DNA from 2 places in the Lachnospira intestinalis genome. Region 1 is predicted to be linked to the other one. Evidence: a T-box and tRNA genes for the amino acid it is inferred to sense, from the RefSeq annotation. Region 1 holds a T-box; the other holds one or more tRNA genes.
The links. The T-box of region 1 lies ahead of leuS (leucine--tRNA ligase). A T-box ahead of a tRNA ligase gene usually reads a tRNA of that ligase, here a tRNA-Leu.

Region 1 (4,183 bases):
CTAAATCATCCGGTGATACAACGTTTCCTTTGGACTTACTCATCTTTGCGCCGTTCTTGCCAATCATACCCTGATTGAACAGCTTCTTGAACGGTTCATCAAAATCAACCACACCGATATCATGTAAGAATTTTGTATAAAATCTTGAATACAGTAAGTGCAGTACCGCATGTTCCACACCGCCGATATACATATCAACCGGAAGATACTTATCTGCCTTTTCCTTGCTTACAAGTTCTTTGTCATTCTTATTATCCACATATCTTAAGAAGTACCATGAAGAACCAGCCCACTGTGGCATAGTATTGGTTTCTCTCTTAGCAGGCTTTCCGCAGCATGGGCAGGTTGTGTTGACCCATTCTTCAATTCCTGCAAGCGGTGATTCACCTGTTCCGGTCGGCTCATACTTTTCTACTTCTGGAAGCAGTAACGGAAGCTGGTCTTCCGGAACCGGTACACAGCCGCAGTCCGGGCAGTGAACAATCGGAATTGGTTCGCCCCAGTATCTCTGGCGTGAGAATACCCAGTCACGTAACTTGTAGTTCTTCTTTTTACGTCCGAAGCCCATTTTTTCAATCATTTCCGGTGCTTCTTTCTTTAATACAGAAGATTCCATACCGTTCCAGTCACCGGAATTAATCATTGTTCCGACAGCATCTGTATAAGCCTCTGTCATATTTTCAATTTCTTTTCCGTCTTTTGCAATAACCTGAATAATCGGAATATCAAATTTCTTTGCAAATTCAAAGTCACGGTCATCATGTGCCGGTACACACATAATCGCACCTGTACCGTAATCAGCCAGTACATAATCAGACAGCCAGATTGGCACTTTCTTTCCATTTAAAGGATTGATTGCATAAGAACCTGTAAATACACCGGTCTTTTCCTTATCTGCCATTCTGTCGATGTTAGAACGGGTAGAAGCTCTGTAAATGTAATCTTCCACTGCCTGCTTTGTTTCTTCCGTTGCCAGTTCTCTTGCCATTGCATGTTCCGGAGCCAGTACCATAAAGGTTGCACCGTGTAATGTATCCGGTCTTGTAGTATAAACAGTAATAGACTTATCCGTTCCGTCTACCTTAAAATCTACCTCTGCACCGTAAGAACGTCCAATCCAGTCAGACTGCATCTTCTTAACCTTTTCCGGCCAGTCAAGCTTATCAAGGTCTTCAAGTAATCTGTCTGCATAGGCTGTAATCTTTAACATCCACTGCTTTAAGTTCTTCTTGGTTACTTCTGTACCGCAGCGTTCGCAACAGCCGTTTACAACTTCTTCATTTGAAAGACCTGTCTTGCAGGACGGACACCAGTTAATCGGCATTTCCTTTTCGTAAGCAAGACCTGCTTTAAACATTTTTACAAAAATCCACTGTGTCCACTTATAGAAATTCGGGTCTGTTGTGTTGACTTCCATATCCCAGTCATAAACAGCGGCGATTTCCTGAATCTGTCTTTTAATATTGGCTACATTCTGTGCCGTAGACTTTTTCGGGTGAACACCCATCTTAATTGCATAGTTTTCTGCCGGAAGACCGAATGCATCCCAGCCCATTGGATGGATAACATAGTATCCGTGTAACATCTTATATCTGCTCCATACATCACTGATTACATAACCTCTCCAGTGACCGACATGAAGACCGCTTCCTGACGGATACGGGAACATATCCAGGCAGTAATATTTCGGTTTTTTGCCATCATTGACATTAATTGGGTGTGCTTCCCAGTTTCCACGCCATTTCTTTTCAACAGCCTTATGGTTATACGTTGTTGCCATAAAATTAATCCTCCTTGTTTTGCTTCCTTTTTTCAAACACATAAAAAGCCCTTTCATCTCACTTAGAGACGAAAGGGCTACAATCGCGGTACCACTCTAATTCATATGTAAGCTGCCCTACATATGCACTCAGTCATTTGGTAACGGAAATGAATCGTCTTTTCCTATCTGTTTATCCTTTCAGAAAAGAAACTCCAAGGCGAGTTCAATTATCCGAATCTACTGTCTTGCACCTTCCGACAGCTCTCTGTAAAATTCCGGCGATAATCTACTATTCCTTTTCACAGTCTTTATATATTCAAATATTTACTACGAAACAGGAATATTTTATCATATTCAACCGCTTTGTCAAGTACCGATTCTACTTTTATCCGTTGTTTTTCTGATATTCTGCGGACAGCTTCTCCACTACATTCTGCGGCGCATGTCCGTATCTTGCAAATTCGTAGGCAAATGTACCATAGCCTTCCGTAATGGAGCGAAGCTTTGCCATATAGCCTTCCAGCTCGGCAACCGGAACATCGGCTTCTATATAAGAAGTTCCGTCTTCTGCCGGCATCATGCCAAGTACTCTTGCCCTGCGGGTCTTTAAATCATTTGAAATGTCTCCCGCATAAACGGACGGTGCAAAAATTTTTACCTGTGCAATCGGCTCTAAGATAATCGGTGATGCCTTTAAATAAGCTTCCTTATATGCCATGACAGCTGCCATTTTAAATGCATTTTCACTCGAATCCACCGGATGCTCCGCGCCGTCTGTCAGCACTGCCTTTAAGCCAACCACCGGATACCCTGCAAGCAGTCCTGTCTTGACACTTTCTGCAATTCCCTTTTCCACTGCCGGGAAATAATTTTTAGAAACTGCGCCGCCGACTACGGCTGTTTCAAATACGTAATCTTTTTCACGGTTGCCGGACGGTGAAAATGTAATCTGCACTTCCGCAAACTGTCCGTGACCACCGCTCTGCTTTTTGTAACGGCATCTTGCTGTCGCTTCCGCACAAATCGTTTCTTTATAACCGACCTTTGGCGCTGTCAGCTGAACCTGCGGAATCTTATACTGATTTTCAAGTCTTGCCACAATAATCTCCAATTGCTGTTCGCCGATTCCTTTTATCAGACGCTGACCGTTTTCTGTATCATTTTCACAATGCACAGTTCTGTCTTCTTCCATAATCTTTACCAGTGCCTGTGAAAGCTTTTCTTCATTCTGCTTGTTATCAACAACAATACGCTTTACCGTATACGGCACTGCAAATTCAATCGTATCGAGCTTAATCGGCTTCACCTTTGTGGAAATGGTATCTCCGGTTGAAAATCCGTTCAGCTTCGGAATGGCTCCGATATCGCCTGCCACAATGCTGTCCACCGGTGTATATTCTTTTCCGCATACCTTATAAATTCTGCCAATCTTTGTTTCCATATCGTAAGACGGATTAAAAATCATGCTGTCCGCTTTTAATGTACCGGAATAAACCTTTACAAAGGAATACTTGCCAAGATATGGGTCGGATACCGTCTTAAATACCTGCGCCGCCAGAAAATCTTTTTCATCATAAATGCAGTCAAACAGCTCATTGTCATAAACATTAATACCGGTCTTTGTAAAAAATGGTGACGGAAAATATTTTGTAATGACATCTAAAAGCATATAGACACCATGTACATGCAGTCCCGAACCCATCGTTACCGGAACAATGCTTCCGTCCGTACAGTCGGCACGCAGGGCGCTGTCCTTTTCCTGCTGTGTAAATTCTTCACCTGAAAAATATTTTTCCATATTATCTTCGTCAACCGAAGCCACTGCCTCATCTAAAATCCCTTTAAATTTATTGAGGTTTTCCATACAGTAGTCCGGAATCTCGAAATCTTCATATTTTCCGATACCGGTAAATTTTCTGGCTCTCATCTTGGTAATATCCGCATAACCAATCAGACGCTGATCCTGGCGGATTGGCATATGAAACGGCGCAATCTTTCCGCCGTACAGCTTTGTGAGTTCTTCCACAATCTCCCTGTAGCTGGCAGTATCATCATCCATGCCTGTTACAAAAATCACTCTCGGCAGTTTATAACGGTCACATAATTTCCATGCGGCACATGTTCCGGCATCAATGCCTTTGCGGGCATTAATCACGATGACCGCTGCATCTGCAGCACTTGCAGCAGACTCGCGTTCTCCTTCAAAATCCAATGCCCCCGGTGCATCTAAGAAATTAATCTTATAACCGTTCCATTCCACCGGAACAACCGATAAATGAATTGAAAATCCACGGCTGCGTTCCTCGCTGTCGTAATCACTGACCGTATTGCCCTGCGCAATGCTTCCTAAATAGTTCTTATTCTCCCCTGCAAACGCTGCTGCCTCAACCAGTGTTGTCTTACCGCTTCCACTGCCTCCTA
Region 2 (4,183 bases), on a different contig from region 1:
ATTGCATACATGTGAGCTCTGTGTATGTGATATTGCACAGCTTCTGGATATGAACCAGTCGGCGATTTCCCACCAGCTGCGTGTGTTAAAGCAGGCAAAGCTGATTAAAAGCAGACGGGAAGGCAAATCTGTATTTTACTCGCTTGATGACTCTCATGTGCGAATGATTTTAAGCATGGGTATGGAACATGCAAAAGAACAAATATTATAATAAAAAGTAGAAAGGTGGAAAAAGTTATGAAAAAGAAATTTAAGTTACAGGATTTAGATTGTGCAAACTGCGCAGCAAAAATGGAGGATGCAATTAAGAAGATTGACGGTGTACAGGATGCAACTGTAAGCTTTATGACTCAGAAGATGACAATAGAAGCAGATGATGCACGCTTTGATGACATCATGAAGGAAGTTGTATCTGTATGTAAGAAAGTAGAACCGGATTGCGTTATTTTAATGTAGGAGTTGCGTATGACAGATAAGCAGAAAAAAGTTTTATACCGTATTATTGCTACAGCACTGCTGTATGCGGTGCTGCTTGTAATGGAACACATCGTAAAGCCTGCCTTTATGGAACAGTGGTATGTGACACTGGTATTATTTCTGATTCCGTATTTTGTAATCGGCTGGGACATTATGTACAAAGCCGTGAGAAATATATCACACGGACAGGTATTTGATGAAAATTTCCTGATGCTGATTGCAACAATCGGCGCGTTTGTGGTCGGAGAATATTCCGAAGGTGTTGCGGTAATGCTGTTTTATCAGGTCGGTGAACTGTTCCAGAGTTATGCAGTCAACCGTTCCAGACAGTCTATTACGCAGTTAATGGACATTTGTCCGGAATATGCCAATCTGGAAGAAGACGGCAAAGTCAGTCAGGTTGACCCGGATGATGTAGAAGTCGGCAGTATTATTGTTGTAAAGCCGGGTGAGCGTGTGCCGCTTGACGGGATTGTCATCGAGGGTGAATCCATGGTGGATACTTCATCCCTGACCGGTGAATCCGTGCCGCGCCGGGTGGCAAAAGACAGTGAGATTATCAGTGGCTGTGTGAATGGCAGTGGGCTGTTGCGTGTAAAGACGACAAAAGAGTTTGATGATTCTACCGTTACAAGAATCCTTGAACTTGTTGAAAATGCAAGCAGTAAGAAGGCAAAGGCAGAAAACTTTATTACAAAGTTTGCAAAATATTATACGCCGGTCGTTGTAATCGGTGCGCTGCTTCTGGCAGTGATTCCGCCGATAATCTTTGGTGGAAATTTCTTTGACTGGTTACAGAGAGCCTGCATTTTTCTTGTAATTTCATGCCCGTGTGCGCTGGTTATTTCAGTGCCGCTTAGTTTCTTTGGCGGAATCGGTGCGGCATCTGCGTCCGGTATTCTGGTAAAGGGCGGAAATTATCTGGAAGTGGCAGCAGATTTGGATACGATTGTATTTGATAAGACCGGTACGTTGACAAAGGGTGAATTTGAGGTCAATGAACTGCTGACGGCAGACGGCGTGTCCGAGGCGGAACTGCTTGAAGCTGCCGCATATGCGGAAAATTTTTCAGACCATCCGATTGCTGCTTCAATTAAGCGTGCATTTGCAAAGGAAGGAAATGAAATTGCCGCAGAGCGCATTTCTGATGTAAAGGAAGTGGCAGGTCACGGTATCCGCATCCTGCTTGACGGTGCAGAAGTATTTGCGGGAAATGAAAAGCTGTTAAGTGACAACAGCATTGCGGCAGTACCGACTGAAAAGCCGGGAACGGTTGTTTATGTGACAAAGAGCGGCAGCTATATGGGCTGTGTAATTATTTCAGATACGATTAAGCCGGAAGCAAGGCAGGCAATTAAGAGCTTAAAGCAGGCAGGTGTAAAGCAGACGGTTATGCTTACGGGCGACCGCAAAAAAGCGGGGGAAGCCGTTGCAAAGGAACTTGGAATCGATACGGTTTATACCCAGCTTTTACCGGCAGATAAGGTGGCAAAGGTTGAGGAACTGTTAGCACAACACACGGATGGAAAAGGCAAGGTTGCCTTTGTCGGTGACGGTATTAACGATGCGCCGGTGCTTTCCAGAGCGGATATCGGTATTGCAATGGGCAGTATGGGTTCCGATGCGGCGATTGAAGCGGCGGATATTGTGCTTATGGACGATGACACCACAAAGATTGCCAAGGTTGTAACAATCGCAAGAAAGACTCTTGTGATTGTAAGACAGAATATCGTATTTGCACTGGCAGTAAAGGCATTTATCCTGATTCTCGGTGCATTCGGACTTGCCAACATGTGGGAAGCGGTTTTTGCAGATGTCGGTGTATCCGTGATTGCGATTTTAAATGCAATGCGTATGTTGCGTGTAAAATAAAGCTTTCATTAAGCTTCAATTAAACTTTAATAAAGTTTGTGTTCTTTTCCAGACATCTATTGCACAATGAAAGAAAGTGTATTATAGTGTAACCTCGAACAGGAAAAATGGAGGAAAAGAACAATGAGAAATTTTAAGAAACTTGCACTTGTCGGTGTATTTGCAGTAGTAACAGCATTTTCCGTAACAGCATGCGGTTCATCAAACGGCACTACACAGGAAGCAACAACTGTTGACAGCCAGGCAGAACAGGACAGCAAGAGAGCAGCTTACAGAGAAGAACAGTCAAGACTTGCAGAGTCTAAGGCAGCAGCTGCTGCAGAAGCAGAAGGCACAGCAACAGAAGCTGCAAAGTAATATAAATTAAAACAGGCAGACAACCGGAATAAGGGGACAGTCCTGCGCAGTGGCGTGGGGCTGTCCCTTGACTTTGTCTGTAAAAATATGGTACTATATACATTGTCTGCGGGTATGGCGGAATTGGCAGACGCGCCAGATTTAGGTTCTGGTGGGAGACCGTGCAGGTTCAAGTCCTGTTACCCGCATTAAAATAACAATTAGGTGTGATAAAGACGGCGGTATCGAAATATAAAGATGCCGCTGTTTTGTTATTTTAAAAACTTATAAAAAGTTTATAGATTTATCCGGTAAAAAGTGGATTTTTGACTTGAAATATAGTAGTATATGTAATATAGTATTTAATACTACGTAATGCAGATTGGCATTACATGATATGAAGTTAATGTGATACACGGAAATGAGGATGAATTATGGAATATAAAATTATAGCAGACGGGGCATGTGATCTTTACGGTGAAAATGCAGATAAAATCGGAGTTCAGATTGTACCGTTTTATGTTGCGTTTGAGGAAAATGTATATAAAAAAGAGGGTGCGGAAATTGAAGTCCGCCACTTCTATAAAGAAATGGTAGAAAATCCGACGGTTTTCCCAAAGACATCCATGCCGTCCGTACAGGACTATGTAGATGTTTTTACACCGATTGTTAAAGCAGGCGAGGGCGTGCTTTGTATCTGTATTACCACAAAGTTCAGCGGCTCTTATAATTCAGCGGTCAATGCCAGAAATATGCTCTTGGAAGATTATCCGGATGCAAAGATTGAAGTGATTGATTCTACATTAAATACGGTTGAGGAAGGAATTTTTGTCAGGGAAGCTGCGCGGATGAAAGCGGCAGGACTTTCGCTGGAAGAAAGTGTGCAGGCACTGGAACGGATTAAATCAACCGGCAGAATTATCTTTACGGTAGGCAGTCTGGATTATCTGATTCACGGCGGAAGAATCGGCAAGGTGCTTGGCGGTGCGGTCAATATGCTCGGCATTAAGCCGATGATTGTCATGCAGGACGGCGAGATTTTCTCAAGCGGCATGGCAAGGGGCAGAAAGAAATCCATTGACAAACTGCTCGTGCAGATTAAAGAGCATTTTACGAAAAACAACATCAATGCCAATGATTATGAAATTGTGGTGGGTTACGGTTATGACTATGATGAAGCGGTGTCCTTCAGGGACAGACTGCTGGAATCCGTGAAAGAATATTCGGATATTACATCAATCGACATTTATCAGATAGGTGCAACAGTCGGCGTGCATACAGGACCGTATCCACTGGGTGTCGGACTGTTAAAGAAATATGATGCGTAAGGTAGAAAATGCATACCGATAACCGAAAGGCATATCGGGCAGAACGAACAAAACAGGCAGTGCCGCAGGAGAATTCTAAAAAGAAAAGTCCTGCGGCACTTTTTGTATAAAAGAAGACTGGACAACCATGCTTTCGGGTGCTATACTCACATTGCAAACAAATATATAAC

Region 2: it has a tRNA-Leu gene. The T-box ahead of leuS (leucine--tRNA ligase) is inferred to sense a tRNA for this amino acid. The anticodon was not compared.

Annotation. Positions count from the first base shown of each region.
Region 1 covers NZ_JBBMFS010000002.1:14,788-18,970, reverse strand. Annotated here, with positions in the region: gene leuS (leucine--tRNA ligase) at 1-1,780, opposite strand, end outside; T-box leader at 1,842-2,074, opposite strand; gene WMO37_RS02390 (elongation factor G) at 2,148-4,183, opposite strand, start outside.
Region 2 covers NZ_JBBMFS010000006.1:37,775-41,957, forward strand. Annotated here, with positions in the region: gene WMO37_RS08300 (ArsR/SmtB family transcription factor) at 1-211, shown strand, start outside; gene WMO37_RS08305 (cation transporter) at 238-456, shown strand; gene WMO37_RS08310 (heavy metal translocating P-type ATPase) at 466-2,349, shown strand; gene WMO37_RS08315 (hypothetical protein) at 2,473-2,706, shown strand; tRNA gene WMO37_RS08320 (tRNA-Leu) at 2,815-2,894, shown strand; gene WMO37_RS08325 (DegV family protein) at 3,120-4,013, shown strand.